One region of the Rhizobium sp. N324 genome, then DNA from elsewhere that is predicted to be linked to it. Evidence: predicted binding sites of a transcription regulator. Region 1 holds the regulator's gene; each other region holds the start of a gene.
What was found. Region 1 encodes LexA, which represses DNA repair genes until DNA is damaged. Its sites were predicted from a motif close to TGTTCNNNNTGTGTTCNG; they were not measured.
Positions count from the first base shown of each region.

Region 2: a site for LexA is predicted at 2,915-2,932, ahead of uvrA (excinuclease ABC subunit UvrA). Genes of this name have one in related genera too.
Region 3: a site for LexA is predicted at 5,134-5,151, ahead of AMK05_RS04750 (PA0069 family radical SAM protein). Genes of this name have one in related genera too.
Region 4: a site for LexA is predicted at 2,976-2,993, ahead of recA (recombinase RecA). Genes of this name have one in related genera too.

Region 1 covers NZ_CP013630.1:2,115,008-2,123,026, forward strand. The annotation lists gene AMK05_RS10245 (ComEC/Rec2 family competence protein) at 1-1,987, shown strand, start outside; gene lexA (transcriptional repressor LexA) at 1,968-2,687, opposite strand; gene AMK05_RS10255 (VOC family protein) at 2,884-3,777, shown strand; gene kdsA (3-deoxy-8-phosphooctulonate synthase) at 3,777-4,622, shown strand; gene eno (phosphopyruvate hydratase) at 4,764-6,038, shown strand; gene AMK05_RS10270 (FtsB family cell division protein) at 6,172-6,492, shown strand; gene pdhA (pyruvate dehydrogenase (acetyl-transferring) E1 component subunit alpha) at 6,637-7,683, shown strand; gene AMK05_RS10280 (pyruvate dehydrogenase complex E1 component subunit beta) at 7,700-8,019, shown strand, end outside.
Region 2 covers NZ_CP013630.1:2,254,129-2,262,147, forward strand. The annotation lists gene uvrA (excinuclease ABC subunit UvrA) at 1-2,792, opposite strand, end outside; gene AMK05_RS10895 (single-stranded DNA-binding protein) at 3,076-3,582, shown strand; gene AMK05_RS10900 (MarC family protein) at 3,695-4,342, opposite strand; gene gyrA (DNA gyrase subunit A) at 4,591-7,410, shown strand; gene AMK05_RS35965 (hypothetical protein) at 7,575-7,709, opposite strand; gene AMK05_RS35190 (hypothetical protein) at 7,746-7,901, opposite strand.
Region 3 covers NZ_CP013630.1:993,223-1,001,241, forward strand. The annotation lists gene AMK05_RS04720 (AtpZ/AtpI family protein) at 1-336, shown strand, start outside; gene AMK05_RS04725 (F0F1 ATP synthase subunit A) at 400-1,152, shown strand; gene AMK05_RS04730 (F0F1 ATP synthase subunit C) at 1,221-1,448, shown strand; gene AMK05_RS04735 (F0F1 ATP synthase subunit B) at 1,526-2,149, shown strand; gene AMK05_RS04740 (F0F1 ATP synthase subunit B) at 2,153-2,644, shown strand; gene AMK05_RS04745 (ribonuclease HII) at 2,913-3,602, opposite strand; gene AMK05_RS04750 (PA0069 family radical SAM protein) at 3,909-5,066, opposite strand; gene AMK05_RS04755 (hypothetical protein) at 5,205-5,723, shown strand; gene AMK05_RS04760 (hypothetical protein) at 6,111-6,425, shown strand; gene moaB (molybdenum cofactor biosynthesis protein B) at 6,444-6,995, opposite strand; gene AMK05_RS04770 (4-(cytidine 5'-diphospho)-2-C-methyl-D-erythritol kinase) at 6,995-7,906, opposite strand; gene AMK05_RS04775 (tetratricopeptide repeat protein) at 7,963-8,019, opposite strand, start outside.
Region 4 covers NZ_CP013630.1:2,475,261-2,483,279, forward strand. The annotation lists gene alaS (alanine--tRNA ligase) at 1-1,619, opposite strand, end outside; gene recA (recombinase RecA) at 1,774-2,862, opposite strand; gene AMK05_RS11985 (carbohydrate kinase family protein) at 3,090-4,034, shown strand; gene AMK05_RS11990 (pseudouridine-5'-phosphate glycosidase) at 4,120-5,046, shown strand; gene cckA (cell cycle histidine kinase CckA) at 5,314-7,917, opposite strand.

The DNA.
Region 1 (8,019 bases):
TTCATCCGTGACGACGACGCTGACCGGCCGTGTCGAACGGCGCGAAGGCGACGGCCGTGGGCGTTGGCGCTACATTCTCGCCGTCAGGGCCACAGACGAGCCGGAGTTGAAGCGGCCGCCGGGGCGCGTAACCGCGATTGTCCGCGGCGCCGACACGCCTTTCGAGATCGGCGACATTATCACCGGCAGGGCGCGGCTAACGCCGCCCTCGGGCCCCGCACTTCCCGAACTCAATGACTTCTCCTTCGGCGCCTATTTCGACGGCATCGGCGCCAACGGCTTCTTCTACGGCGCCCCTGAGAAGGATTTGGCGGCGAGCCCGCAGGGTGCAAGGTCGCCGTCGGAAGCTATGCTCGAATGGCTTTACCGGTTGCGTAGCAGCATCGGCGACCGCATCAGGTCGATCCTGCCTGGTGATACCGGCGCCTTTGCCGCCGCCCTGGTGACCGACGAGCGGCGCGCCATCTCGAATGCGACGACGGAGGCGTTGCGCCAGTCTGGCCTTGCCCACATCGTCGCGATCTCGGGTCTCAACATGGCGCTGTCGGCCGGCATCTTCTTCGTCGGCTTCCGGATGCTGCTCAGCCTCTTTCCGGGCGTCGCCCAGGCCTATCCGACGAAGAAGATCGCCGCCGCAGGCGCGCTCACCGCCGTCACCGCCTATTACCTGATCTCCGGATTCGGGGTCTCGGCCGAACGCGCCTTCATCATGATGGCCATCATGCTGATCGCCGTCTTCTTCGATCGGCCGTCGATCAGCCTGCGCAATGTCGTTCTCTCGGCGCTTGTCATCATCGCCATTTCACCCTCCGAAGTGCTGGGCCCGAGCTTCCAGATGTCCTTTGCCGCGACATTGGCATTGGTATCGGGCTATCAGTTGTGGAAGGACCGGCGCGTCCGCGAAAACGCGTTGCTCAAGCTGCCGATCTTCCGGCCGGTCGTTGCGGTCGCCGGTTTCTTCGGTGGCGTCCTGCTGACCTCGCTGATCGGCGGTTTTTCCACGGCGCTGTTTTCGATCGAGCATTTTCATCGGTTGACGGCCTACGGCCTGCCGGCAAACCTCGCGACGATGCCGATCATCTCGTTCATCGTCATGCCGGCCGGGCTGCTGGCAATGTTGCTCATGCCGTTCGGCCTGGACGCTCCGCTCTGGGAGGTCGTCGGCTTCGGCCTCGATCTGGTGATCGCTGTCGCCAAGACGGTGTCCGGCTGGGGCGGCGATATCGGCGTCGGCCGTTTGCCCGCCTGGTATTTCGCCGTCGCCGTGGCCGGCTTCCTGCTGCTGACACTGCTGCGCACCCGGCTGCGCCATGCCGGCACATCGACCCTCGCCGTCTCGACGCTCTTCCTGCTGGTTCTGCCGGTCCCCCGGCCGCCGGATCTGGTGATTTCGGAGGATGGCAGTCTGGTCGCGCTCGTTGCAGTGGCGGCAATGGCTTCCAACCGCGAAAACCCGCCGGATTTCATTTTCGACCAGTGGCAGAGAGCACTGGTCCTGCCGACACATCATCCACCGAAGATGTTGGAAGGCCCTGCTATCCCGCCGGAGGGAGAAGACCGCCGCGTCAGGCTTTCCCACGATCAGCAGATCGAAGCGAGGACGGCGATGCGGGCGGCGGCGGGCGGTGAAACAAACCGCTTTTCCTGTGTCAAAAAGGCCTGGTGCACATCAAGGCTTGGCAATGGGCGCGTCGTCACCGTCATCGACAATGCCGCCTATCTCGGTCCGGCCTGCGATGCCTCCGATATCGTCGTCACGTCTGTCCGCCTGCGTTTCAATAGCTGCCGCTCGGGCGCGACGCTCTTTACCGGTGAGACGCTACGCAGGACCGGTTCCGTCGAGCTGCGCTTCGCGGACGCCGGCCTGGAGGTCGCAACCGCATTCGAGAGCCTGTCGCGGCCGTGGATACGCCATCGCGCCTATGACTGGCGCAGCAATAGTTTCGCCGAAACCGGCCCGTCCAGCGTCAGTGATAGCGGCGAATGAGACCGACGAGCTTGCCCTGCACCTTGACGCGGTCTGGCCCGAAGATCCGGGTCTCATAAGCCGGGTTGGCGGCTTCAAGCGCGATCGAGGCGCCCTTGCGGCGGAAGCGCTTCAGCGTCGCTTCCTCGTCATCGACGAGGGCGACGACGATGTCGCCGGGACTTGCCGTGCTGCCGTTGCGGATGATCACCGTGTCGCCGTCGAAGATGCCGGCGTCGATCATCGAATCGCCTTTGACCTCCAGCGCATAATGCTCACCCGAGCCGAGCATGTCGGCGGGAACGACGATGTCGTGGGTGTTGTTCTGGATCGCCGAAATCGGAACGCCGGCGGCGATTCGGCCCATGACCGGCACCGAGACCGAGTTGCCGTTGTCGGCGACGGGTTTTGCGGGTGCGGGGGCGGCGACCGGCTGGGGCTTGCCGAGGCTGCCCTCGATGACGCTCGGCGAAAAACCACGCCGGGGCTGAATGCTGGGGCTATAGGCCTCCGGAAGCTTGATGACCTCGAGCGCCCGGGCGCGGTTCGGTAGGCGGCGAATGAAGCCGCGTTCCTCAAGCGCCGTGATCAGGCGATGAATGCCGGATTTCGAGGCCAGATCCAGGGCGTCCTTCATCTCGTCGAAGGACGGTGGAACGCCGGATTCCTTCATGCGCTCATGAATGAAAAGGAGAAGCTCCTGTTGTTTGCGCGTGAGCATCGGCGTGTGACCCCTGATTGAAACAAATCCAGAACAGACACTATATGTTCCATATGTGTTCCGCAAGTAGCTAAATTTCCGTAAAACTTGGCGCCAACTCGTTGAGATTTTTATTTTCATTCGCCGGATCGGCGCCATGTCTTGCATTGAGGAAGGCGCCGTCGCACATCTCTTCGCAATTGCAGGAGGGGATATCATGAACACGAATTCCGCCAAGCCGCACCCACTGGATCATGTCGTGCTGCCGGTCGTCAATATCGATCTGGCGCGCGAAAGACTCGGCAAGCTCGGCTTCACCGTTGCGGCCGATGCCCGTCATCCCTTCGGAACGGAAAATGCCTGCGTCTTCTTCGCCGACAAGACCTATCTGGAGCCGCTCGGTATCGCGAGCGTCGAGGAGAGCGAGTCCTCGGCGCGGCAAGGCAATGTCTTCACCGCCCGCAACCGGGCCTTCCGCTTCCGTTGCGGCGATGAGGGGCTTTCGGCCGTGGTTTTCGGCACCGAGGATGCCGGCCTCGATCATCAAAGCTTCATTTCAGGCGGATTGAGCGCCGGCGAGATGCTGGAGTTCAGCCGGCTGATGAAAATGCCGGACGGTTCCAAAGGCATCGGCAGCTTCAAACTGGCCTTTGCCGCGGATCTGCGGGCACCCGATTTCTTTCTCTTCACCTGCCAACGCATCAATCCATTGCCGGCCGACCGCGGCGCGCTGGAGACACATGCCAATGGCGTGACCGGCATCGCCGAGATCGCGCTGTGCGCGCCTGATGCCTCCGCCTTCGCCGGTTTCGTCAGCCTTGTCATGGCGCAGTCGGCCGTCGAGAAAACCGGTTTCGGCGTCAATATCGCGGCGCCGAATGCGAAAATCAGCCTGATGACGCCGGAAGGGCTGGAGGCCTATTTCGAGTTTGCCGTCTCATCCGCCGACCGCGGCCTGCGCGGCCGGGCCATCCGCTTCACCGTCGCCGATCTTGCCGTGACAGAAGCGCATTTGGCTGCTAACGGAGTGACCTACACGCGCAAGAACAATCGTATTCTGGTGAAGCCGGCGCCCGGGCAGGGCACGCTTTTCGCCTTCGAGGAAAGATGATGAGCACTGATACGAATTCGGAAGTCAGGATCGGCGCGGGCGCAGGCCAGGTCACCTTTTCCAATACCGGCCGCCTGTCGCTGATTGCCGGCCCCTGCCAGATGGAGAGCCGCGACCATGCCTTCATGGTTGCCGGCACGCTGAAGGAGCTCTGTGCAAAGCTCGGCATCGGTCTCGTTTACAAGAGTTCCTTCGACAAGGCGAACCGCACCTCGCTGTCGGCAGAGCGCGGCATCGGCCTTGAAAAGGGCATGCAGGTCTTCGCCGATCTCAAGAAGGAGTTCGGCTTTCCCGTCCTGACCGACGTTCACACCGCCGAGCAATGCGCCGAAGTGGCAAAGGTGGTCGATGTCCTGCAGATCCCGGCCTTCCTCTGCCGCCAGACCGACCTTCTGATCGCCGCCGCCGAGACCGGCCGTGCCGTCAATGTCAAGAAGGGCCAGTTTCTTGCCCCCTGGGACATGAAGAACGTGCTGAAGAAGCTCAACGCCAGCGGCAATCCGAACGTGCTGCTCTGCGAACGCGGCGCCTCCTTCGGCTACAACACGCTGGTTTCCGACATGCGCTCGCTGCCGATCATGGCGTCGATGGGTGCGCCGGTCATTTTCGATGCGACCCATTCGGTGGCGCAGCCGGGCGGGCAGGGGGAATCCTCCGGCGGTCAGCGGGAATTCGTGGAAACGCTGGCGCGCGCGGCGGTCGCGACCGGCATTGCCGGCGTCTTCGTTGAAACCCACCAGGACCCCGACAACGCACCGTCCGACGGCCCGAACATGGTCTACCTCAAGGACATGCCGCAGCTTCTGGAAAAGCTGCTGGCCTTCGATGCTGTCGCCAAGGGCTGACAGTCAAAAGCCTGACATGTTCGTGTTATAGCGACGATCGGACATGCAGGTCGAAGGTGCCGCAATGCGCCATTGTAATTTGCACGCCTTCGATTATGACAGGCTTCGAACGATTGATCACCCACCGAGCAGGAAGAACCCATGACTGCAATCACCGATATCATCGCCCGCGAGATTCTCGATAGCCGTGGCAACCCCACCGTCGAAGTCGACGTCTATCTCGAAGACGGCAGCATGGGCCGCGCGGCCGTTCCCTCGGGCGCTTCGACCGGCGCCCATGAGGCAGTCGAGCTGCGCGACGGCGGCAAGCGCTACCTCGGCAAGGGCGTGCAGAAGGCGGTCGATGCCGCCAATACCGAGATCTTCGACGCGATCGGCGGCATCGATGCCGAAAACCAGATCCAGATCGACAACATCATGATCGAGCTCGACGGCACGCCGAACAAGTCGCGCCTCGGTGCCAACGCTATCCTCGGCGTGTCGTTGGCCGTCGCCAAGGCTGCCGCCCAGGCCTCGGGCCTGCCGCTCTACCGTTATGTCGGCGGCGCTTCCGCGAGCCTCTTGCCGGTGCCGATGATGAACATCATCAACGGCGGCGCTCATGCCGACAATCCGATCGATTTCCAGGAATTCATGATCCTGCCGGTCGGCGCCGATACGATCGCCGAAGCCGTGCGCATGGGGTCGGAAGTCTTCCACACGCTCCGCAAGGAACTGGCCGCTCAGGGCCACAACACCAATGTCGGCGACGAAGGCGGTTTCGCACCGGGCCTGAAGAGCGCTTCGGAAGCCCTCGACTTCATCGTCAAGTCGGTCGAAAAAGCCGGCTACAGGCCGGGTGAGGACATTTACCTCGGCCTCGATTGCGCCTCGACGGAATTCTTCAAGGACGGCAAATACGTCCTCGAAGGTGAAGGCCGCACGCTCGAATCGGGCGCCATGGCCGAATATCTGGCCGAACTTGCCGCCAAGTACCCGATCATCTCGATCGAAGACGGCATGGCCGAAGATGACTGGGATGGCTGGAAGACGCTGACCGACCTCACCGGCAAGAAGACCCAGCTCGTCGGCGACGATCTCTTCGTCACCAACTCCGCCCGTCTTCGCGACGGCATCCGCATGGGCGTCGCCAACTCGATCCTCGTCAAGGTCAACCAGATCGGTTCGCTGACGGAAACGCTCGACGCAGTCAACACGGCGCATAAGGCTGCCTACACCGCTGTCATGTCGCACCGCTCCGGCGAAACCGAAGATTCGACCATCGCCGATCTCGCGGTCGCCACCAACTGCGGCCAGATCAAGACCGGCTCGCTGTCGCGTTCCGACCGGCTCGCCAAGTACAACCAGCTGATCCGCATCGAGGAAGGCCTCGGCCCCCAGGCCCAGTATGCCGGCCGCTCGATCATCCGCGGCTGATCGAATCTGCTTTCGACAAGACCCGCGCCCCTCCCGGCGCGGGTTTTTTGTTGGCCGTTTTTACGGTCAACGAACGGTTAATCTCTGGGCGTTATGCTGAACGAATTGGTAATGCGTTCAAGAGCATGCGTGTATGTGGACAAAGCATCATAAGAAGAGAAAATTCGGCCGCTTCGTCATTCCGGCCATGACGGTCGCCTTCCTCTCCTATTTCGGTTATCATTGCATTCACGGCGATTACGGCCTGCGCGCAACGGAGACGTTCGAGCACCAGCGCGTCGCGCGTGAAAAAGAGCTTGCGATCTTGAAGGCGAAGCGCGAACATCTGGAAAATCAGGTCGCGCTGCTGAGTGATGGCTCGCTCGACAAAGATATGCTGGACGAAAAAGCGCGCTATCAGCTCAATATGTCGCGCGCGGACGAGATCGTCATATTCAACCATTATTCCAATTAACCGGAATTAGGTTAATTGGAATTTTCTGCTTATTTCCAATAGTTTAGTGCCGAATACGAGCCATGCAATTATGGCATTGCTGTGGTCATGTTTCTTCCCTATGGTACGCGGCACCGAGAACCGACAAACCATAGGGAGGGTTGAATGGCGCCGCGAAAGACCGCGACGGTTTCCAGCCGGAAAACATCAGCAAAACCTGCAGCGAAAGCATCGAACGGAGGCCCTGTCGCCGACTTCGATCGCGACGAGGAGCTCAAGGCCTATCGCGAGATGCTGCTGATCCGCCGCTTCGAGGAGAAGGCCGGCCAGCTTTACGGCATGGGTTTCATCGGCGGCTTTTGCCACCTCTACATCGGTCAGGAAGCTGTCGTCGTCGGCATGCAGATGGCGCAGAAGGAAGGCGACCAAGTCATCACCGCCTATCGCGACCACGGCCACATGCTGGCCACCGGCATGGAAGCGCGCGGCGTCATGGCCGAACTGACTGGCCGCCGCAGCGGCTATTCCCACGGGAAGGGCGGCTCGATGCACATGTTCTCGAAAGAGAAGCATTTCTACGGCGGCCACGGCATCGTCGGCGCCCAGGTCTCGCTCGGAACCGGTCTTGCCTTCGCCAATCATTATCGCGGCAACGGCAACGTCTCGATCGCCTATTTCGGCGATGGCGCCGCCAACCAGGGCCAGGTCTACGAGAGCTTCAACATGGCGGCTCTCTGGAAGCTGCCGATCGTCTATATCGTCGAGAACAACCGTTATGCCATGGGCACCTCGACGGCCCGCGCCACCGCCCAGTCGAACTACTCGCTACGCGGCTCCGGCTTCGGCATTCCCGGCATCCAGGTCGACGGCATGGACGTGCGCGCCGTCAAGGCGGCCGCCGACGAGGCGCTCGAACATTGCCGCTCCGGCAAGGGCCCGATCATTCTCGAAATGCTGACCTATCGCTATCGCGGCCACTCCATGTCCGATCCGGCGAAATATCGCTCGAAGGAAGAAGTGCAGAAGATGCGCTCCGAGCAGGATCCGATCGAGCAGGTCAAGGCGCGCCTCATCGAAAAGGGCTGGGCCTCCGAAGACGATCTGAAAGCGATCGACAAGGATGTCCGCGACATCGTCGCCGACAGCGCCGATTTCGCCCAGGCCGATCCGGAGCCGGATGCATCCGAGCTCTACACCGACATTCTGCTTTAATCGGGGGAGGGAACCCATGCCTATCGATATCCTCATGCCCGCCCTCTCTCCGACGATGGAAGAAGGCACGCTGTCCAAATGGCTGAAGCAGGAAGGTGACAAGGTCACCTCAGGCGACGTGATTGCCGAAATCGAAACCGACAAGGCGACGATGGAAGTCGAAGCTGTCGACGAAGGCGTCATCGGCAAGCTGCTCGTCGATGCCGGCACCGAAGGCGTCAAGGTCAACACCAAGATCGCCGTGCTGCTGCAGGATGGCGAATCGGCCGACGCGATTTCCACTGCGCCTGCTGCTGCTCAGCCAGTCGCTGCTCCGCAGGTTGCCCAGGAAGAAAA
Region 2 (8,019 bases), 140 kb from region 1:
TCGCCGCCCTCCGGGCCGAAATCGAGCACCCAGTCGGCCGTCTTGATGACTTCGAGATTGTGCTCGATCACCACAACCGAATTGCCCTGGTTGACCAGTTCGTGCAGCATCTCGAGCAGCTTGGCGACGTCGTGGAAATGCAGGCCGGTCGTCGGTTCGTCGAGAATGTAGAGCGTACGTCCCGTCGAGCGCTTCGACAGTTCCTTGGCGAGCTTGACGCGCTGCGCCTCGCCGCCGGAAAGCGTGTTGGCCTGCTGGCCGACCTTGATATAACCGAGGCCGACATCTTTCAGCGCCTGCAGTTTGTCGCGCACGGCGGGTACTGCCGCGAAGAAATCGACGCCTTCCTCCACGGTCAAATCGAGCACGTCGGCGATCGACTTCTGCTTGAAGGTGACGTCGAGCGTCTCTCTGTTATAGCGTTTGCCGTGGCAGACGTCGCAGGTGACGTAGACATCCGGCAGGAAGTGCATCTCGATCTTGATGACGCCGTCGCCCTGGCAGGCTTCGCAGCGTCCGCCCTTGACGTTGAAGGAGAAGCGGCCCGGCTGGTAGCCGCGCGCCTTGGCTTCCGGCAGGCCGGCGAACCAGTCGCGGATCGGCGTGAAGGCGCCGGTATAGGTCGCCGGGTTCGAGCGCGGCGTGCGGCCGATCGGCGACTGGTCGATATCGATCACCTTGTCGATATGCTCGAAGCCGTCGATGCGGTCGTGATCGGCCGGGTTTTCGCGCGCGCCCATCACCCGCCTTGCCGCTGATTTATACAGCGTCTCGATCAGGAAGGTGGATTTGCCGCCGCCGGAAACGCCGGTCACCGCGGTGAACACGCCGAGCGGGATTGCCGCCGTGACGTTCTTCAGATTGTTGCCGCGCGCCCCGACCACCTTGATCTCGCGGCCCTTCTTCTGCTTGCGGCGCTCGTGGGGAACGGGAACGCCGAGTTCGCCCGACAGATATTTTCCGGTCAGCGACTGCGGATTGTCCATAATATCCTGCGGCGTGCCATGGGCGATGACCTGGCCGCCGTGAATGCCGGCGGCTGGGCCGATGTCGACCACGTCGTCGGCCGTCATGATCGCATCCTCGTCATGTTCGACGACGATGACGGTGTTGCCGATGTCGCGCAGGTGCTTCAGCGTGTCGAGCAGTCGGGCATTGTCGCGCTGATGCAGGCCGATCGACGGCTCGTCGAGCACGTAGAGCACGCCCGTCAGCCCCGAGCCGATCTGGGAGGCCAGCCGGATACGCTGGCTTTCGCCGCCAGACAGCGTGCCGGAGTTGCGCGACAGGCTGAGATATTCCAGGCCGACATCGTTGAGGAAACGCAGCCGGTCGCGGATTTCCTTGAGGATGCGCACGGCGATCTCGTTCTGCTTGGCATTGAAGCTGGCCGGCAGCGTCTCGAACCAGTCGCGGGCGATGCGGATCGACATGCCGGTGACTTCGCCGATATGCAGCGTGTTTATCTTCACCGCTAAGGCCTCCGCCTTCAGGCGGAAGCCGTTGCAGGACGGGCAGGGGGCCGCCGACATGAAGCGCTCGATGTCCTCGCGCGCCCAGGCGGAATCGGTCTCCTTCCAGCGCCGCTCGAGATTGGTGATGATGCCTTCGAAATTCTTCTGCGTCGTATAGGAGCGGGCGCCGTCGGCATAATGGAATTCGATCTTGTCGTCGGTGCCGTTGAGGATGACATCCTTGGCCTCGTCGGAAAGATCGTTCCAGCGCGTCCCGAGCTTGAAGCCGTAATGTTTGCCGAGCGCCTCAAGCGTCTGGTTGTAATAGGGCGAGGTCGACTTGGCCCAGGGGGCGATCGCGCCGTCGCGCAGCGTCCGTTCCGGCTCGGGCACGATCAGATCCGGATCGATTTTCTGCTGGGCGCCGAGGCCGTCGCAGGTCGGGCAGGCGCCGAAGGGATTGTTGAAGGAGAACAGCCGGGGCTCGATCTCGGGAATGGTGAAGCCGGAGACCGGGCAGGCGAATTTCTCCGAAAACAGCACGCGCTCATGCGTCTCGTTCAGCGACTTGTTGGCCGAGCCGCCGGCCGAAGTCTCCTCCGGCGGCAGCGGCTTGTCGGCGAATTCGGCGACAGCCAGCCCGTCGGCGAGCTTCAGGCAGGTTTCCAGACTGTCGGCCAGGCGGGCCGAGACATCCGAGCGCACGACGATGCGGTCGACCACCACGTCGATATCGTGCTTGTATTTCTTGTCGAGCACCGGCGCCTCGGCGATCTCGTAGAACTGGCCATCGACCTTGACGCGCTGGAAGCCCTTCTTCATCAGCTCCGCCAGTTCCTTCTTGTACTCGCCCTTGCGCCCGCGCACGAGCGGCGCGAGAATATAAAGACGGGTGCCCTCGCCGAACTCGAGGATGCGGTCGACCATCTGGCTGACGGTCTGGCTCTCGATCGGCAAGCCGGTCGCCGGCGAATAGGGAACGCCGACGCGGGCAAAGAGCAGGCGCATATAGTCGTAGATCTCGGTGACGGTGCCGACCGTCGAGCGCGGGTTGCGCGAGGTGGTCTTCTGTTCGATCGAGATCGCCGGCGACAGCCCCTCGATCTGGTCGACGTCGGGCTTCTGCATCATTTCAAGGAATTGCCGGGCATAGGCCGACAGGCTCTCGACATAACGGCGCTGGCCCTCGGCATAGATCGTGTCGAAGGCAAGCGAGGACTTGCCGGAGCCCGAAAGCCCGGTCATGACGATCAGCTTGTTGCGCGGCAGATCGAGATCGATGCCCTTGAGATTATGCTCGCGCGCGCCGCGGATGGAGATCGTCTTCAGTTCGCTCATCGTCTCAGCTTTGGTCCTTTGGGATAACAGCCCTTATTTAGTGATGCCGACCGGCGAGTCGAGGCTGAATGTCAACTAGGGTCAAGGTTTTCGATTCTGTTGACAGGATCATACGGATAAACTAGAACAAATAAAGAACAAAATTCCTGATGAATGCATGCGGCTTTCTGATGGGATAAACATGTGGATGAACGACCGTTTACGCGCATCGGCGGTCCGCGATGGTTTAAGGTGCGCTGATCGATTAACGCCGCCGGGCAGGGCGGCAGGCAGGGTGAGAAGCATGGCTGGTAGCGTAAACAAGGTAATTCTGATTGGAAACGTCGGTGCAGACCCGGAAATCCGCCGCACGCAGGATGGCCGGCCGATCGCCAATCTCCGTATCGCGACCTCGGAGACCTGGCGCGACCGCAATTCCGGCGAGCGCCGTGAAAAGACCGAATGGCACACGGTCGTCGTCTTCAACGAGGGCCTCTGCAAGGTTGTCGAGCAATATGTGAAGAAGGGCGCCAAGCTCTATATCGAAGGACAGTTGCAGACCCGCAAATGGCAGGACCAGCAGGGCCAAGACCGCTACTCGACGGAAGTGGTGCTGCAGGGCTTCGGTTCGACCCTGACCATGCTCGACGGCCGCGGTGAAGGCGGCGGTGCAAGCTCCGGCGGCGGCCGAGGCAGCAGCAACAATGATTATGGCGATGACTACGGCGCCCCGGCTCCGTCATCATCGCCAAGCCGCGGCGGTGGCGGCGGCAACTTCTCGCGCGACCTCGACGACGACATCCCGTTCTGATCGACCGTTTTTCCTGTATGATGAATATCCGAGAGCATGATGCCTTTGATGGCGTCATGCTCTTTTTCTTTGATCCCGCGCATTTCTTATCGCGCGGCAGATGCCGCACTTTTCAGTGCGGCGTCGCGCTGATGAGATTGAGCGCCGCTTTCGCGCCGTCGACGACGAATTGCACCGCTAGGGCGGCGAGGATGACGCCGAGCAGCCGTGTCAGAATCGCCCGGCCGGTGACGCCGAGGAAACGGTCGAGCCTTTCGGCAATCAGCAGCATCAGGAAGGTCAGCAGCAGATTGGCGGCGATGACGGCGATCAGCTGGGCTTTTTCCATGGAGGTCGGCAGCGTGCCGGCAAGCAGGATCGTCGCCGAGATCGCACCGGGACCGGCGATCAGCGGCAAGGCGAGGGGAAAGACGGCGATATTCTCGATATGATCCTTGGTGACGGCAGCCTCGCTCGCCTTCTCCTTGCGCTCCTGGCGCCGTTCGAACACCATCTCGAAGGCGATCCAGAAGAGCAGCAGGCCGCCGGCGATGCGGAAGGCGCCGATCGAAATGCCGAGCACGCCGAGCACGCCGGCCCCGAACAGCGCGAAGACGGCGAGGATGATGAAGGCGATGGTCGAGCCGCGCAGCGCCACCTGCGTCCGCTGGGCGCGGCTCATGCCCGTCGTCAGCCCCAGGAAGATCGGCGCGAGCCCCGGCGGATCGATGGTGACGAGCAGCGTCGTGAAGGCGTTGATCAATAGGTCGGCGCTTGCCATCGTCTCTCGGGAACCCCATATAGCCGCGTGGTTATTATGTGTGGTTTTATGATTGTGAAGCGGCTATTCCGATTTGGCAAATATCCCGCGGCGGCCCGCGGCGGATTTGTCCGGTTCGGCCACGCAACTTGCATATTTTACCCTCTTTAAGCCGCAAAAGCCTGTTCAAAACGCCGCGTGAAATTGGCGCGGGAACGGGCTTTCCGCTATAAATCTTCAAGTGATTCTAGAAGAGATCGTGATCTGTTTTGACTGAGCAAACACCCCCCGGCGGCGGGAAGCTCCCGCCAGGCATCGAGCCCATCTCCATCATGGAGGAAATGCAGCGGTCGTATCTCGATTACGCGATGAGCGTCATCGTCAGCCGCGCGCTTCCCGACGTGCGCGACGGCCTGAAGCCCGTGCACCGGCGCATCCTCTACGGCATGTCCGAGCTCGGCATCGACTGGAACAAGAAATACGTCAAATGCGCCCGCGTCACCGGTGACGTGATGGGTAAATACCATCCGCACGGCAATTCGGCGATCTATGATGCGCTGGCCCGCATGGCCCAGCCCTGGTCGCTGCGTCTGCCGCTGATCGACGGCCAGGGCAATTTCGGCTCGGTCGACGGTGATCCGCCGGCTGCGGAACGTTACACCGAATGCCGCCTCGAAAAGGCTGCCCATTCGCTGCTCGACGATCTCGACAAGGAAACCGTCGATTTCCGCGACAACTACGACGGCACGCTTTCCGAGCCGGTCGTGGTTCCCGCCAAGTTCCCGAACCTGCTGGTCAACGGCGCCGGCGGCATCGCCGTCGGCATGGCGACCAATATCCCGCCGCACAATCTCTCCGAAGTCATCGACGGCTGCATTGCGCTGATCGACGATCCGGCGATCGAGCTGCCGGAACTGATGCAGATCATTCCCGGCCCGGACTTCCCGACGGGTGCGAAGATCCTCGGCCGTGCCGGCATTCGCTCGGCTTATGAGACTGGCCGCGGTTCGGTCATCATGCGCGGCGTTGCGGCCATCGAGCCGATGCGCGGTGACCGCGAGCAGATCATCATCACCGAGATTCCCTACCAGGTGAACAAGGCGACGATGATCGAGAAGATGGCCGAACTGGTGCGCGACAAGCGCATCGAAGGCATTTCCGATCTGCGCGACGAATCCGACCGCCAGGGCTATCGCGTCGTCGTCGAATTGAAGCGCGACGCCAATGCCGAGGTCATCCTCAACCAGCTTTATCGCTATACGCCGTTGCAGACCTCTTTCGGCTGCAACATGGTGGCGCTGAACGGCGGCAAGCCCGAGCAACTGACCCTGCTCGACATGCTGCGGGCTTTCGTCTCCTTCCGCGAGGAAGTCGTTAGCCGGAGAACGAAATTCCTGTTGCGCAAGGCGCGTGACCGCGCCCATGTGTTGGTCGGCCTCGCCATCGCCGTCGCCAATATCGATGAAGTCATCCGCGTCATCCGCCAGGCGCCCGATCCGCAGTCGGCCCGCGAAGAACTGATGACCCGCCGCTGGCCGGCCGAAGATGTCGAAAGCCTGATCCGTCTGATCGACGATCCGCGCCATCGCATCAACGATGACCTGACCTACAACCTGTCCGAAGAGCAGGCCCGCGCCATCCTCGAACTGCGCCTTGCCCGTCTGACGGCCCTTGGCCGCGACGAAATCGGCGACGAACTCAATAAGATCGGCGAGGAAATCAAGGATTACCTCGATATTCTCTCCTCGCGCGTCCGCATCCAGACCATCGTCAAGGACGAACTGTCAGCCGTGCGTGATGAATTCGGCACGCCGCGCCGCACCGAGATCGTCGATGGCGGCCTCGAAATGGACGACGAGGATCTGATTGCCCGCGAGGACATGGTCGTCACCGTCTCGCATCTTGGCTATATCAAGCGCGTGCCGCTGACCACCTATCGCGCCCAGCGCCGCGGCGGCAAGGGCCGCTCCGGCATGACCACCCGTGACGAGGATTTTGTTAGCCGGCTATTCGTTGTCAACACTCATACCCCGGTCCTGTTCTTCTCCTCGCGCGGCATCGTCTACAAGGAAAAGGTCTGGCGACTGCCGATCGGCACGCCGACCTCGCGCGGCAAGGCGCTGATCAACATGCTGCCGCTCGCCCCCGGCGAACGCATCACCACCATCCTGCCCTTGCCCGAGGACGAGGAGAGCTGGGACAATCTCGACGTCATGTTCTCGACGACGCGCGGCACGGTTCGCCGCAACAAGCTGTCGGACTTCGTCCAGGTCAACCGCAACGGCAAGATCGCCATGAAGCTCGAGGAGGAGGGCGATGAAATTCTCTCCGTCGAGACATGCACGGAAAGTGACGATGTGCTGCTGACGACGGCGCTCGGCCAGTGCATCCGCTTCTCGGTCGACGACGTCCGCGTTTTTGCCGGCCGCAATTCGATCGGCGTGCGCGGCATCAGCCTTGCCGGCGGCGACCGCATCATCTCGATGACCATCGTCCGCCACGTCAACGCCGAGCCGTGGGAGCGCGCCGCCTATCTGAAGCGCGCCGCCAACGACCGCCGCCTGACGACAGGTGAGGCCGAGGAGATCGCGCTGGTCGGCGAGGAGGTCACCGAAGAGGGACAGCTCTCCGACGAGCGTTATGAGGAGCTGAAGCAGCTCGAGCAATTCGTGCTCACCGTCTCCGAAAAGGGCTTCGGCAAGCGTTCGTCGTCCTATGATTTCCGCATCTCCGGCCGCGGCGGCAAGGGCATCCGCGCCACCGACACGTCGAAGACAGGCGAGATCGGCGAACTGGTCGCGGCCTTCCCGGTCGACGATGGCGACCAGATCATGCTGGTTTCCGATGGCGGCCAGCTGATCCGCGTGCCGGTCGGCGGCATCCGCATCGCCAGCCGCGCCACCAAGGGCGTCACCATCTTCTCGACGGCCAAGGACGAGAAGGTCGTCTCGGTCGAGCGCATCAGCGAACCGGAGGATGAGGCGGAGGAGACTGTCGAGGTCGCCGAAGGCGCCGCCACGACCGAGGATGCGGCTGCCGGCGAGGCGTCGGCTACCGATGGTGACCCGGCCGGGCCGGCTGAGGAATAATCAAGTGAAAAGGGCGGCTTCGGGCCGCCCTTTTCTTTTCAAGCCGCGCTCGTCCTTACCGGCCCAAAGAAAAAGCCGGACGCTGGGTGCATCCGGCTTTGAATGGCCTTGGCAGCGGAAGGGGTGCCGCTCAAGGTTGGGAAGGAGTTGGAAAAAGAGGAATGTCAGAATGCGCTATGTTTCTCGTTCAGCGCCTTTACCTCTTCACCCTCGCGCCGAAGCGCCGATATCGTCGAGGCTACAGACACTATGAACATGACGCTGATAAGGGCGGTGAGCACTGTCAAGATCGTGAACATAGGCATTCCTTTCCTGGGGAGTTGCGTTCTCGCCCCTCAGTACTGGCCAAGTACGGCCGTCCGGGCCGAAGCATAGGGGCCATAAACCTTGGACGTATCAACCTTCTGATCATAGAGAGCGACAGTTGCGGTCAGCATGCCCGTGACCATTACCATCCAGAGCACGTTAATCATCGTAATCTTGCCGGGCATCTTTAGTCCTTCCTGCCGCGATAATCGCATCTATGTATCGGTTGAATGAACGCATCCGTTTTTAAATGGTTCCGCCGGATGTTGAGGCGGTGTTTACCAATGCCGATCTGAAGCCTCC
Region 3 (8,019 bases), 1.1 Mb from region 1:
GCGGACGACCGCGAAGAAAGTCTTGAGAAGCGCCGTGCGCAACTGGAAGCGAAACTCGCGACCAAGCGCGTGGAGGCGAAAGTGGAAGAGGCAAGCGAAGCCCGTTCCGAGGTAAGCCGCAAAGGTTATGCCCAGGCGATGAAGCTTTCCAGCGAGTTCATTTCCGCAATCGTCGTCGGCGCCGTCCTTGGCTATGTCTTCGACCGTTTTGTTGGCACGGCGCCTTGGGGGATGATTGTTCTTCTGCTTCTCGGATTCTGTGCCGGCGTTCTGAACGTGCTGCGTTCTGCGGGGGTGGTGGCCCATCCCCTGGACGACAAAGACGGCAAGAAATAAGGACCGGTTCCCGGTCCAGTGCAATGACCCCGCGTCCTGCGGGCCAAAGAGAGAGAACAAGCGGTGTCTAACGATCCGACTCATCAGTTCCTGATCCATAAGATTGTGCCGATCGAAATCGGCGGAATTGATTTTTCGTTCACCAATGCATCGCTTTTCATGGCCGCTTCGGCTGCCGTTGCCGTCGGCTTCCTCTATTTCGCCACCTCGAATCGCGCCATCGTTCCGGGCCGTTCGCAGTCGATTGCGGAAATGTCCTATGAGTTCATCGCCAACATGCTGAAGGAAGGCGCCGGCAAGCAGGGAATGAAATTCTTCCCGCTGGTCTTCTCGCTCTTCATGTTCGTGCTGACGGCGAACCTGCTCGGTATGTTCCCGTATTTCTTCACGGTGACGAGCCAGATCATCGTTACGTTCGCCCTCGCTTTGCTCGTCATCGGCACCGTCGTCGTCTACGGTTTCTATAAGCATGGCTTCGGCTTCCTCAATCTCTTCGTGCCGCACGGCGTGCCGGGCGCGCTGCTGCCGCTGGTGGTGGCGATCGAAATCATCTCCTTCCTGTCGCGTCCGATTTCGCTCTCGGTTCGTCTCTTCGCCAACATGCTCGCCGGTCACATTACCCTGAAGGTGTTCGCAGGCTTCGTCGCCTCGCTCGGAACCCTGGGTGCTCTCGGCGTCGGCGGTGCCGTTCTTCCCCTCATCATGACCGTCGCCCTGACCGGTCTCGAGTTCCTCGTCGCCTTCCTTCAGGCTTACGTCTTTGCGGTGCTGACTTGCATGTACCTCAACGACGCAATCCATCCGGGCGGGCACTAAGGATAACGACATCGACGTCTCCAGGGCGTCAGTCATTCGCCGCAACAACCATTTCAAAGGAGTTCAACATGGAAGCGGAAGCAGCAAAGTACATCGGTGCAGGCCTGGCTTGCTTTGGTATGGCCGGTACGGCTCTCGGCCTCGGCAATATTTTCGGCAGCTACCTCTCCGGCGCACTGCGCAATCCGTCTGCCGCTGACAGCCAGTTCGGCCGTCTGGTATTCGGCTTCGCCGTTACGGAAGCTCTGGGCATCTTCTCGCTGCTCATCGCTCTCCTCCTCCTCTTCGCCGTCTGATATCGGTGAATAGATGGATCACGGCCTGCGACCGCAAGCCGTGATCCTTTGCATTTGCAGTCCACCTGGAGGTGAGCATGTTTTTTGTGACCCCGGCTTACGCTGAAGAAGCACCGGCGGCAGCGACGGGTACGGATGCGCATGCCGCTCCGGCCGCAGGCGAGGTCCATACCGAGACTGGTGTTGCCGGAGGCGAACACGCCCGCGGCCCATTCCCGCCTTTCGATTCGACGACCTTCGCATCCCAGCTGCTCTGGCTGGTGATCACGTTCGGCGTCTTCTATTTGCTCATGCAAAAGGTCATCGCGCCGCGCATCGGGACGATCCTCGATCAGCGTCACACGCGCATCTCCCAGGATCTGGAAGAAGCCGGCCGCCTGAAGGCGGAAGCCGACGCTGCCGTCCAGACCTATGAAGGTGAACTGGCCGCTGCCCGCGCCAAGTCCAACGCGATCGGCGCTGCTGCCCGCGACGCCGCCAAAGCCAAGGCTGAGGAAGATCGCCGCGCTGTCGAGGCAAGCCTGTCTGAAAAGATCAAGGCTGCCGAAGTCCGCATCGGCGAGATCAAGGCCAAGGCTTTCGCCGACGTAGGCACTATTGCCGAGGAAACCGCGGCTGCCGTGGTCGATCAGCTGATCGGCGGCTCCGTCGCCAAGGCCGATGTCGCCGCTGCCGTTGCAGCCGCCAAGAAGGAGGCTTGATCGATGGAATTTGCCTTTGACGCGACTTTCTTCGCCTTTGTCGGCCTCGTCCTGTTCTTGGCGCTGGTCGTTTACCTGAAGGTTCCGGGCATGATGGCGCGCTCCCTCGACGACCGCGCCGACCAGATCCGCAACGAACTGGCTGAAGCCAAGCGCCTGCGCGAGGAGGCCCAGCACCTGCTCGCCGAATACCAGCGCAAGCGCAAGGAAGCGGAAGCCGAAGCGGCCCATATCGTTGCCGCCGCCGAGCGCGAAGCCGAAATGCTGACCACTGAAGCAAAGAAGAAGACGGAAGAATTCGTCGCCAACCGCACGGCGCTTTCCGAGCAGAAGATCAAGCAGGCAGAGGCCGAGGCGATGAAGGCGGTCCGTTCCGCCGCCGTCGATCTCGCAATCGCTGCCGCTGAAACGGTGCTCGTCAAGCAGGCTGATGCCAAGGTCCAGTCCGAGCTCTTCGGCAATGCCGTCGGCCAGGTCAAGACGCGGCTCAACTGAGCGGTATCGAATGGAATAGGAAAAGGCCGGGCATGTCCCGGCCTTTTCTTGTTGACAGATCTTTTTATGAAATCCGAGCCTGTCCGGTTGAGGTTAGCTTGGCAAGCCCCCTCCCCAACCCCTCCCCACAAGGGGGAGGGGGTTAACCTACGGCCCCGGCTGCATTCAATCCTGAACGCAGATCATGCGGCTGGCTCTAGCCCCTCCCCCTTGTGGGGAGGGGTTGGGGAGGGGACTTAAGCAGCTCTCGGCAGTCTGAACCCCAGACCTATTCCGAAATCAGTTCGTCCATCTCAGGACCGCCCTCGACCTTGCGCAGCGGCCGAAAGCTCATCCGGTGCAGGGAGCAGGGGCCGAGCTTCTCGATGCCGGCGCGGTGCTGCGCCGTGCCGTAGCCGACATGGGCGGCAAAGCCGTAATCCGGAAAGACGTGATGCGCGCGCGCCATCATCCGGTCGCGTGTGACCTTGGCGACGATCGAGGCGGCGGCGATCGAGACCGAGCGGGCATCGCCCTTGACGACAGCCTGCCCGGGGCAATCGAGGCCGGGCGGCACGTCGAGCCCGTCGGTCAGCACGTAGCTTGCCGGTATGGCGAGGCTGCAGATGGCGCGACGCATGGCGTCGAGACTCGCTTTGCGGATATCCGTCTCGTCGATGCGCGTCGAGCTGGAGGAGGCGATCGAAACCGTGGCGGTCGCCAGGATCTGCGCGAACAGTTCCTCGCGCCGCTGCGCCGAAAGCTGCTTGGAATCGTTCAGACCCTCCGGGATGCGCTTTGGATCGAGGATGACGGCGGCCGCGACAACAGGCCCGGCCAGCGGCCCCCGGCCTGCCTCGTCGGCGCCGGCAACCGGCCAGTGGCCGGCCTTGCGGGCCTTGAGCTCCAGCCGGAAGTCCGGCACCAGGGGAGCCGCTTGGAAAAGCTGGGGAGAATCGGGTGGCGTGCGAGGTCTCATGCGGCTGAACCTCGCACGCCAACCCGATTGCCCGCAAGTCCCCGATCAGGGCGGCGCTCGGGGACCGGGTCCGGCGGATGGTGGCGGTCGGTGCCATCCGCGGGAATTGCGCTCGGGGCTCGAAAACAGGGCGGTTTTTCTGAGCAGCCGATGCGCAAGCTTCAAGCAATTCCTGGAAAAGCGCGGCACGATTTCCATCCGGAATTGCGCAAAAAGTCAAAAAAACAATTCCAGGAAAACTGCGGCGCGGTTTTTCCCAGGCAAAGCGCGAAGCGCTTTTGCCAAGAATTGCTTAAAGAACAAAGCCTAGAGCAGCGACAGCTGCACGCCGCTGCCATCAGGCGGCACGAACAGATCGTCGCGCAGCGGCATGCCGCGCCGCGTAAGGCCGAAACGCCTGGCGGCCATTTCAAAGCGCCGGGCGATCTGCCAGGCATAGGGACCGGCGCCCTTCATGCGCTTGCCGAATTCGGCATCGTAATCCTTGCCGCCGCGCATCGAGCGCACCAGCGACATCACATGCCGGTAGCGATCGGGATAATGCTGCAGCAGCCAGTCGCGGAAGAGCGGGCTGACCTCGAGCGGCAGTCTCAGGATGACATAGCTCGCCTCGGCGGCGCCGGCCGCCTTGGCCGATTCGAGGATGCGCTCCAGCTCATGATCGTTCAGCGCCGGGATCAGCGGCGCAGCCATCACAGCCGTCTGGATGCCCGCTTCCGACAGCGTGTGAATGGTCTCCAGCCGCCGCGGCGGCGTCGCGGCGCGCGGTTCCATCGTCCGGGCAAGCTTGCGGTCGAGCGTGGTCACGGAGATACCGACACGCACCAGGTTCTTCGCCGCCATCTCCTGCAGAATGTCGAGATCGCGCAGGATCATCGCCGACTTGGTGACGATCGAGACCGGATGATTCGCCTTGTTCAACACCTCGAGAATGCCGCGCATGATGCGCCATTCCTTCTCGACCGGCTGATAGGGGTCGGTATTGGTGCCGATCGCGATCGCTCGCACCTTGTAACCCGGCTTGGCAAGTTCGCGCTCCAGCAGTTTTGCCGCATCCGGCTTGGCAAACAGCTTCGTCTCGAAATCGAGCCCCGCCGAAAGACCCATATAGGCATGCGTCGGCCGGGCGAAACAATAGATGCAGCCATGCTCGCAGCCACGATAGGGATTGATCGAGCGGTCGAAGCCAATGTCGGGCGATTCGTTGCGGGTGATGGCCGTGCGCGGCTTCTCGATCTGCACGTCCGTCTTGAACGGCGGAAGCTCTTCCAGCGTCTGCCAGCCGTCGTCGAAGGTCTCGCGCTGCAGCGCCTCGAAGCGTCCCGACGGATTCAATCCCGCCCCACGCCCGCGGCGCCGGTCGACCTCGATTCTCAGACCGGAGGACACGATCATCGCATCGGCAATATCTGCCGTATTGGCAGGCGCGAATGCGGCCTGCCCTGCCAGGGACTGCTCTCTCATCGGATTCTCCCGCGGCAAAAGCCATCGCTTCCGCCCGTTTTGATGATTAAATTCCTATCCGCAAAACAAGAACAATGCAAGAACAAAATACGGAAAACGCCGCTGGCAAAAATTTGTGCGGCGCATTATGAATGACCAATGTTGACGGTTGTTCTCGAATGCCGGGATCAGGAATCTGAGCTGGCCCAGACTCTATCGGTATTGGTGGCAGGTGCCGTGGAGGGGCTCGTCAGCGATGTGATCGTGCTCGATCATGGATCGCGCGACGGCACCTCGCGGGTCGCCGACGCCGCCGGCTGCCGGTTTCTTTTACAATGGGATATCAAGGACATCCTCCGCTCCGCCCGCGGCGAATGGCTGCTCTTCATCGAGCCGGGCGCCCGGCCCCAGGCCGGCTGGATCGACGAGATCGCCGAATATATGGCGCTCAACAAGCTGCCGGCGCGCTTCACCGCCTCGCGCGGCTATCGGCGCCCGTTTTTCCAGCGCGTCGGCCGGGCGACGCCGCCGCTGGAACTCGGTTTGCTGATGCCGAAGAACCAGGCGCTCGCCGCCGCCCAAAGCGGCATGGCCCTTGCCGAATTCGCCAAGGGCCAGAAGCCGCGCAAGCTCGCCAGCGAACTGATTCCGTCCTGGGTGGCGCGCGCGGCGCGGTAAGATCTCGGTCATCCCACGGCTGGCCGGTTTCCACCGCCCAAAAACCCCTCCCCACAAGGGGAGGGGCTAACCTGCCGCACCGCTTCCCGTAACCGTCTGTCGAACGGCAGCAGCCCAGCAGACCTCGCCTTTTGATCGCTGCCGGACACCACAGCTTAGTCCCTCCCCCTTGTGGGGAGGGGTTGGGGAGGGGTTTTCTCGAAGATGTGAGTCGCCGGTCTCCATCGCACAAAGATGGCGCCCAATAGGATTTCGCGCTATAATTCGCCCATGGCGCCGTCGAAGCGCCGCGCTTCGCAACGGATGGCCATGGAATGCCGGTGGACGGCAGAATAGGTCGGCGACAATCTCCTCTTCTGCCGGGTTCCCGGCGAAAGGAGGTGCGTCATGGTACGCAATATGGTTTACGGCCTCGTCGCCGTCATATTGCCGACATTGGTGATCGCGCATCCGCATTCGGCAGCATCGCAGACGATGCTCAGTTGCGCAGGCCGATCCGATGTCGTCAATTTCCTCGACAAGAACTTCGCTGAAAAGCTGACAGCGGTCGGACTGGTCAACCAGAACGCCGTTCTCGAGGTCTATGCCGCCGAAAGCGGAACCTGGACACTCGTCGTCACGGATGTCCACGGCATCAGCTGCATCCTGCTGTCGGGTGACAGCTGGGAAACGATGCCGGCTCTGCCGGGCCTTGCCACCTAGCGGGCCGGGTTAGGCCGCCTATTTTGTCGCGCCGCGCTTCAGGTGCTCGTCCAGGCGCGGCATGATCTCGACGAAATTGCAGGGAACGCTGCGGTAGTCGAGCTGCCCTTTCAGAATGCCGTCCCAGGCATCCCGGCAGGCGCCGGGCGAGCCCGGCAGCGCAAAGATGAAGGTGGCGTTGGCGACGCCGGCCGTGGCGCGAGACTGGATCGTCGCCGTGCCGATCTTCTCATAGGAAATACGGTGGAAGACGGCGGAAAAGCCGTCCATGCGCTTTTCGAACAAAGGCTCCAGCGCCTCCGGCGTCACATCGCGGCCGGTAAAGCCGGTGCCGCCCGTGGTGATGACGACGTCGATCTCATCCCGCTCGGTCCAGGCCTTCACCCGTGAGGCGATTTTTTCGCGGTCGTCCGGCTCGATCGCGCGGTCGATCAGCCGGTGGCCTGCTTCCACGATCCGCTCCGCCAGTGTGTCGCCTGACTTGTCCGTCTCCGGCGTGCGCGTATCCGAGACGGTGAGGATCGCAATGCCGACGGCGATGAAGGGCCGCTTTTCGTCCAGTCCTGCCATCACTTGCCTCCCGAAACGGTTTCCGTCGCCTGGAAATACCAGTCGGGTCGCTCGTCGTGAAGAGCTGCCGCCGCATCTTGCGCTTCCGCCATGCTCGCAAATATGCCGAAACAGGTGGCGCCGGAGCCGGACATGCGGGTGAGCAAAGCGCCGCGCGCCCGCAGCATCGCCGAGATGACCGCAATCTCCGGCATCAGCTCGCGCGCCGGCGGCTCCAGGTCGTTGCGGGCAGCAGCTATCACGTCAAGCCAGTCGGCACTCCCGGCAAGAGCCGGAGCGAGGCTCAGAGCCGGATTGTTCTTTGCCGCCAGCCGGCGGAAAACCTCCGGTGTCGACACCCCTTTCAACGGATTGGCGAGTACCATGGCAAAGGCCGGCAGATCAGGCACGGCTGCGATCTCTTCGCCGATGCCGCGGGCAATCAGCGGCCGGCTCTCAAGACACATCGGCACATCGGCGCCGAGCTTCAGCGCGATGCCGGCGAGCGCCTCCGGTGGCAGGCTCATGCCCCAGAGCCGCATCAGCCCGCGCAGCGCCGCGGCCGCATCGGCCGAGCCGCCGCCGATGCCGGCGGCAACAGGCAGGTTCTTTTCCAGGTGGATATGGACGGGGAAGGCGAGGGCGCCGACCGCCTCGCGCAGGAGATCGCGTGCCCGCAGCACCAGATTGGTGCCGCCATCGCCGGCAAGCATCTCGCCGAAACGGCCCGACAGGGTGAAGGCGTCGGCCTGTGACGGCAGGAAACCCAGCCGGTCGCCGCAATCGGCGAAGGTCACCAGCATATCGAGCAGATGATAGCCATCTGCCCGCTGGCCCGTCACATGCAAAGCGAGGTTGATCTTCGCGCGCGCCGCTTCCATGACGCCGAAGCATGATGCCGAAAAGTGTGAGCGGTTTTCGGATGACATCATGCTCTATTTCTTTAATTCACCCTCGGCCAGGCCCTCTTCAGGCAAGCGTCCCCCGGTCAGGATTTCTTGTCGACCGGCGGCGGGGTGACGGGGGCGGGGTCCGGCTGCTTCTT
Region 4 (8,019 bases), 360 kb from region 1:
AATGCGCCTTCGACAACGACGCCGGAGTGCACGAAGAGACCTTCGCCCTTCTTCTGCGTGTCCGAGATCTCTATTCTGCCGTGGTCGGACGAGATGACGCCGGTATCGCCCATCTGACCGCCGGATTCGCCATAGAACGGCGTCTGGTTCACGACGATCTGCACCTTGTCGCCGGCCCTGGCTTCGTCAGCAGCAGCCCCGTCTTTGACGATCGCCTGCACCACGCCTTCGGCGGTTTCGGTGTCGTAACCCAGGAATTCGGTTGCGCCGTTCTTTTCCCTGAGCTCGAACCAGATGGTTTCGGTTGCCTTCTCGCCGGAACCGGCCCAATGCGAGCGGGCTTCGGCCTTCTGGCGCTGCATGGCATCGGTGAAGCCGGAGATGTCGACGCCGATCTCGCGGGCACGCAGCGCGTCCTGCGTCAGATCGAGCGGGAAGCCGTAGGTGTCGTAAAGCTTGAAGGCGGTCTCGCCGTCCAGCATATCGCCCTTGCCGAGATCCGTGGTCGCATCCGACAGCAGCGACAGGCCACGCTCCAGCGTCTTGCGGAAGCGGCCTTCCTCGAGTTTCAGCGTCTCCGAGATCAGCGCTTCGGCGCGTACGAGTTCCGGATAGGCCCGACCCATCTCCTGCACCAGCGTCGGCAGCAGCTTGTACATCAGCGGCTCCTTGGCGCCGAGAAGCTGGGCGTGCCGCATGGCGCGACGCATGATACGGCGCAGCACATAGCCGCGGCCTTCATTCGACGGCAGCACGCCATCGGCGATCAGGAAGGCCGAGGAGCGCAGATGGTCAGCGATGACCCGGTGGCTGGCGCTGCCCTCCGCCTTGGCGCCCATCGTCTCCTCGATAGTGCCGATCAGCGTGCGGAACAGGTCCGTGTCGAAGACGCTCTGGACGCCCTGCAGGATGCAGGCCATGCGCTCCAGACCCATGCCGGTATCGATCGACGGACGCGGCAGCGGGTTGCGCACGCCGGGTTCGATCTGCTCGAACTGCATGAAGACGAGGTTCCAGAATTCAAGGAACCGGTCGCCATCCTCTTCAGGCGAACCCGGAGGGCCGCCCCAGACGTTCTCGCCCTGGTCGATGAAGATTTCAGAGCAGGGGCCGCAGGGGCCGGTATCGCCCATCTGCCAGAAATTGTCGGAGGTCGGGATGCGGATGATCTTGTCGTCGGACAAGCCGGCGATCTTCTTCCACAGCGTCGCGGCTTCCTCGTCTTCGGAATAGACGGTGACCAGCAGGCGATGTTTCGGCAGATCGAAACCTTCGGTGACGAGCTTCCAGGCAAGCTCGATCGCATTCTCCTTGAAATAGTCGCCAAACGAAAAGTTGCCGAGCATTTCGAAGAAGGTCAGGTGGCGGGCGGTATAGCCGACATTGTCGAGGTCGTTGTGCTTGCCGCCGGCGCGCACGCATTTCTGCGAGGTCGTCGCCGTGGAATAAGGGCGTTTCTCCAGACCGGTGAAGACATTCTTGAACTGCACCATGCCGGCATTGGTAAACATCAGCGTCGGGTCGTTGCGCGGCACGAGCGGGCTCGACGAGACGATCTCATGACCGTTCTTCTTGAAATAGTCGAGGAATGTCGACCGGATATCGTTCACACCGCTCATGCTATGCCCTTCAATGCTGCCGGAGGCAGGTAAATCTAAATCCATCGGCTTTTAACGTTCGCCTCCGCCACTGTCCAGCAGGCAAACAAAACCGGCCGCATTCTCATCAGGAATGCGGCCGGTTGGATTTGTCCGATGCGCTCAAGCGCGAAAATCACATTTCCGCGGCAGCGTCACCGTCATCGGGGTCCGGTCCGCCGTTCTGCAGGAAGCGGTCGGCGATCAGGCCGGCATTCTGGCGCAGCGACAGTTCAATCTCGCGGGCAAGATCCGGATTGTCGCGCAGGAAGGTCTTGGCGTTCTCGCGGCCTTGGCCGAGACGCTGACTGTTATAGGAGAACCAGGCACCGGATTTCTCGACGATGCCGGCCTTGACGCCGAGATCGACCAGTTCGCCGGTCTTCGATACGCCCTCGCCATACATGATGTCGAATTCGACCTGCTTGAAGGGCGGCGCCATCTTGTTCTTGACGACCTTGACGCGGGTCTGGTTGCCGATCACCTCTTCGCGCTCCTTGACCGCGCCGATGCGGCGGATGTCGAGGCGCACGGAGGCGTAGAACTTCAGCGCATTGCCGCCGGTCGTCGTCTCGGGCGAACCGAACATGACGCCGATCTTCATGCGGATCTGGTTGATGAAGATCACCATGGTGTTCGACTTGGAGATCGAAGCGGTCAGCTTGCGCAACGCCTGGCTCATCAGGCGCGCCTGCAAGCCGGGAAGGCTGTCGCCCATCTCGCCTTCGATTTCGGCGCGCGGCGTCAGTGCGGCGACCGAGTCGACGACGAGAACGTCGACCGCGCCCGAGCGCACCAGCGTATCGGTGATTTCGAGCGCCTGCTCGCCGGTATCGGGCTGCGAGATCAGCAGGTTCTGCAGATCGACGCCAAGCTTGCGGGCATAGACGGGATCGAGCGCATGTTCGGCATCGACGAAGGCGCAAATGCCGCCCTTCTTCTGCGCTTCGGCAATGGTCTGCAGTGCAAGCGTCGTCTTACCCGAGCTTTCCGGCCCGTAAATTTCGATGATACGGCCCCTCGGCAGACCACCGACACCAAGTGCGATATCGAGGCCAAGCGAGCCGGTCGAGATCGTCTCGATCTCGACAACATTCTCGTTGGAGCCGAGTTTCATGATCGAGCCCTTGCCGAACGACCGCTCTATCTGTGAGAGTGCCGCTTCAAGCGCTTTGCTTTTGTCCACCGATTTGTCCTCTACCAGCCGCAATGAATTCTGAGACATCCGATCCACCTTTAGGTTATTGAAGCCGCCCAAGCAATGTCGAGTTTGTACCCCATTTGTTCTATTCCCGCAATAGGCGATCAAACGATTGAAAAAAAAGGTAAAACAGCCTGTGTTCTATATTTGTTTTATCAATGCAAAGCAACGGCTTAGGCCATATGCACCCGCTTTGCCGCGGCCGCTAGCACCGCCTCGATTCGCGCCTCGGGCATCGGAAGGCGGTTGAAATGAAGAAAAAGATTCTTGTTCTCGGCGGCGCCCATATCGATAGGCGCGGCCGGATATCCGGCGAAACGGCGCCGGGCGCCAGCAATCCCGGCACGTGGTTCGAGGAGCCGGGCGGCGGCGGTTTCAATGCGGCGCGCAATCTGGCAAGGCTCGGTTTTCAGGTGACGATGATTTCGCCTCGCGGCGGCGATCCCATCGGCGAGATGGTCGGCGAAGCCGCCGATTTCGCCGGCATCGACGACCGGCCTTTCGTGTTCCTCGACCGCAAGACCCCGAGCTATACGGCGATCATCGAGAAGGACGGCAATCTGGTGGTCGCCCTTGCCGACATGGATCTCTACCGATTCTTCGTGCCGCGGCGTCTCTCCATCCGCTGGGTGCGCGAAGCCTTCGCCGCCCATGATCTCATTCTTTTCGACGCCAACCTGCCGGAGGAGACGATCGCAGCGATCGTTGCCAAGGCGCATTCCCTGGCAAAACCGGTCGCGGCAATCGCCATCTCGCCTGCCAAGGTCGTCAGGCTGAAACCCTGCCTTGGGGATATCGACTATCTGTTCCTGAATGAGGCCGAGGCTTCCGCCCTTGCCGGGCAACAGCCGGAAGACGCTGCCGGCTGGCCGCCGCTTCTGTACGGGATCGGCATCCGAAACGCGGTCGTCACCCGCGGCCGCCGCGAGCTCGTCGCACTTTGCGACGGCCGCGCCGTGACGCTGCAGCCGCCGGTCGCCGTTACTGTCGCCGATGTCACCGGTGCCGGCGATTCGCTTGCGGCCGGCACGCTCGCCGCCTTGATATCAGGCCTGCCGCTCGAGGAGGCCGTTCGCCACGGCACAGCGGCCGCCACGCTGACCGTACAGTCGCGGCATGCCGTCGACGAAAATCTGACACCGGATCTCTTGAATGCGGCGCTTGCCCTTGTTCCCGAGGTCAGAATTCTGCATTGAAGCCGCTATATTAAATAGTCGAGCATGAGGTGCGAAAACCGCTGACACGTTTCGGCATCATGCTCATCGACGACAGGACCAGATCATGACCAAGCCCATTTCACCCCTTCTGCCGATCGCCTATTCGAAAGAGGTCGCCAGCGCCAAGCAGCGCGGCGCGCCGCTGGTGGCGCTGGAATCGACCATCATCACCCATGGCATGCCCTATCCCGGCAACATCGAGATGGCCCGCAGCGTCGAGACGATCATTCGCGAACAGGGTGCGGTGCCGGCAACGATCGCCGTCATTCACGGCACGCTGCATATTGGTCTTGAAGCCGGCGAGCTGGAGCAGCTCGCCAAGGCGACCGAGGTGATGAAGGTGTCGCGCGCCGATCTCGCCTTCGCGATCGCCGAGCGCCGCACCGGCGCCACCACGGTCGCCGCGACGATGATTGCGGCGGCGCGTGCCGGCATCCGCGTCTTTGCCACCGGCGGCATCGGCGGCGTGCACCGCGGCGCCGAGGAAAGCTTCGATATCTCAGCCGATCTCGAGGAACTGGCGCGCACCGGCGTCATCGTCGTCTGCGCCGGCGCCAAGGCGATCCTCGACATTCCGAAGACGCTCGAAGTGCTGGAAACCCGCGGCGTGCCGGTCGTCACTTACGAGAGCGAAGAATTTCCCGCCTTCTGGTCGCGCTCCTCGGGCATACCAAGCCCGCTGTCGCTGAACAGCCCGGCCGCCATTGCCAATTTCCAGACGGTGCGCGACCAGCTCGGCATCGACGGCGGCATGCTCATCGCCAACCCGGTGCCCGAGGCCGACGAGATCGCCCGCGAAGAGATGGAAATCTATATCGAGCGGGCGCTTGACAGCGCCGCGCGCGACGAGATCACCGGCAAGGCGGTGACGCCCTATCTGCTCTCGACCATCTTCGACCTGACGGATGGCCAGAGCCTGAAGACGAATATTGCGCTGGTCGAGAACAATGCGCGGCTGGCGGCGGAGATTGCGGTGGCGCTGGGGGAGTGAGGGATAATGGGGCAGCCGGCATCGCCTTGGCAGATAGGGCGTGCCGCGTGAGCCCCCCTCTGCCCTGCCGGGCATCTCCCCCACAGGTGGGGAGATGACAAGCGGCGAAACCTTCCGGCCACATCAACGTTTCGGCGAGCTGCGACGCTAATTGTTTGGGGAAGCCATTGCGTCTAGCCAATCTCCCCACCTGTGGGGGAGATGCCCGGCAGGGCAGAGGGGGGCTCACGCGGCACGCCATATCTACCAAGGCGATGCCGCCTGCCTTCACCCGTCCAACGTCTCCTTCACCACCACAGCCAGTTGCTTCAGCGAAAACGGCTTCGGCAAAAATCCGAATTTGGCTTCCGGCGGCAGGTTGCGGGCGAAGGCATCTTCGGCATAGCCTGAGACGAAGATGAATTTCATGTCGGGATAGGACTTGCGCAGCTCGCGCAGCAGTGTCGGGCCGTCCATTTCGGGCATGACCACGTCGGAAACGACGATGTCGACCTTGCCGTCGAGCTCTTCCATGATGCTGAGCGCCTCGACGCCCGAGCCCGCCTCGTGCACGGTGTAGCCACGCGTTTCCAGCATGCGCTTGCCGCCACGGCGCACCGCCTCTTCGTCTTCGACGAGAAGAATGACCGCCGATCCCGTCAGGTCCTCCGGCTGCTGCGCCGCTGGCGCCTCCGGCTGCATGCCGATTTCAGCGACGGCGGCGTCGATCGCGCCGGCTTCGGCGGCAACCGCCGGTTCCGGGATGTGGCGCGGCAGGAAGACCCGGAATGTGGTGCCCTTGCCGACTTCGGATTCCGGCTGGATGTAGCCGCCCGATTGCTTGACGATGCCGTAGACCATGGCGAGGCCGAGCCCGGTGCCCTTGCCGACATCCTTGGTGGTGAAGAACGGCTCGAAGATCTTGTCCATGATTTCGGGCGCGATGCCGGTGCCGTTATCGGCAACCTCGATCAGCACCATGTCCTCGGCCGGCATGTAGGAATAGTTGAAGGCGGAGACCTCTGAAGCTGTCAGGTTTCGGGTGCGCAGCGTCAGCGTGCCGCCCTCGGGCATGGCATCGCGCGCATTGACGCAGAGATTGATCAGCACCTGTTCGAATTGCGAAAGATCGGTTTTGACGGGCCAGAGGTCGCGGCCATATTGCACGTCGAGCTTGACGTTGGTGCCGGAAAGCAGCCGGTCGACCAGCATGCGCAGGTCGCCGACGACATCTGTCAGGTTCAGCACCGAGGGCCGCATCGTCTGCTTGCGCGAGAAGGCGAGCAGCTGGCGCACCAGCACCGCGGCGCGGTTGGCGTTGCGCTTGATCTCCATAAGGTCGGCAAAGCTCGCATCGGCCGGTCGCGCCTGCAGCAGCAGATGGTCCGAGGAAAGCAGGATCGCCGTCAGCACATTGTTGAAATCATGCGCGATGCCGCCGGCAAGCGTGCCGACAGCATTCATCTTCTGCGTCTGCGCCATCTGCGCTTCCAGTGCCTTCTGCTCGGTCACCTCGACGGCGTAAACAATTGCCGCCTCCTCGGGCGCCTCGTCGCTCTGATCGATGACGGCGTTGACATAGAAACGGAAATAGCGCGCCTCGTCGGTCGGCGTGCGGGTATCGAGCGGCGCGATGTCGCCTTGCCGGTCCTTGGCCGCCGCCAGCGCCTCGGCGAGCTGCGGCCGGTCGCTTTCCTGCACGATGGTTTCGAGATGCGGCGCCTTTTCGAGATCGTCGCGCGAGACGACGCCGGAGAACAGCTTGAGGAACGGCGCGTTCGTCCGCAGGATGCGCCCATCGCCGTCCACCGAGGCGATCGCCATCGGGGTGTTGTTAAAGAAGCGGGTGAAGCGCATGGCGGCGGCAGAAGCGGACTGACCGCCGGCATCGCTCTTTTCACGCCCCAGCACGATCGTCCGGCTTTCGCCGGGTGCGCCGTCGCGCATCGACGTGACGCTGTGGATGATCTGCACCGGCAGGCTCTGGCCGTTGGTCTTGCGCAGGTCGAGATCGAGCGTCACGGTCTTTTTCAGGCCGGGTTCTGCCTGCACCGACTGGATCAGCGCTAGCCCCTCGCCCGCCACCACGTCGCCGATCGTCATCGAGCCCGGCACGAATTTGGTGAGGTCGAGCCCCAGCCACTCGGCGAGCGTCGCATTGAGATAGAAGATCTCGCCCTTCCTGCCGGCGGAAAAGAATCCGGCCGGCGCATGGTCGAGATAGTCGATCGCGTTCTGCAACTCCTTGAAGAAGCGCTCCTGATCGTCGCGCTCGGTGGTGATATCGGTGATCTGCCAGATCTGCAGCGGCTTGCCGCCGTTCTCTTCCTGAGGCAGTAGCCGCGCTTTCAGCCGGTACCAATGGGCGCCGGAGCTGTTGCTGCCGGGGCCGACAGCGCGCAGCAGGCGGAATTCCTCCCGGCCCTCCTTGCCCTCACGCAGTCCGTTGACCAGCCTGTAGAGCGCCTCGTTCGATTCGCGGTGGCGCGACAGCAGGCTTTCCAGCGTCTGCACCTCCGTCGCCTTGCGCGCGCCGGTCAGCGCGCCATAAGCGGCATTGGCATAGATGATCCGGCCCTTTTCGTCGGTGATCAGCGTGCCGTCCGGGTGACTGTTGAGGAAGGCGCGCGCCAGGCTGTCGGACTGGCGCTGCGGCATCACCTCGATGAAGCCAATGACCGAGGATACCAGGAAGAAGATGCCGACCATGGCGAGCACGCCGAGACCGCCGAGCACGACCTCGTTATCAAGCGACCGTTTGAAGACGATGAAGCCGCCGGCGGCGGCGATCAGCACGAGAGCCAGCAGAAGAATGCGCAAGACCGTGCCAGAACGCCCCCCACGATCCACAAGCGGTGCGTTATAATCGTCGGCCTGACGCGGTTTCGTCATGTATTCCTCACATAAGCCCCATCAGCTTCGTAGCACGAACACGAAGCGGGAATCAGGCACTCTTTTCTTCTTAGCAATTTGCCGCGTCGGCAAAAACACCGG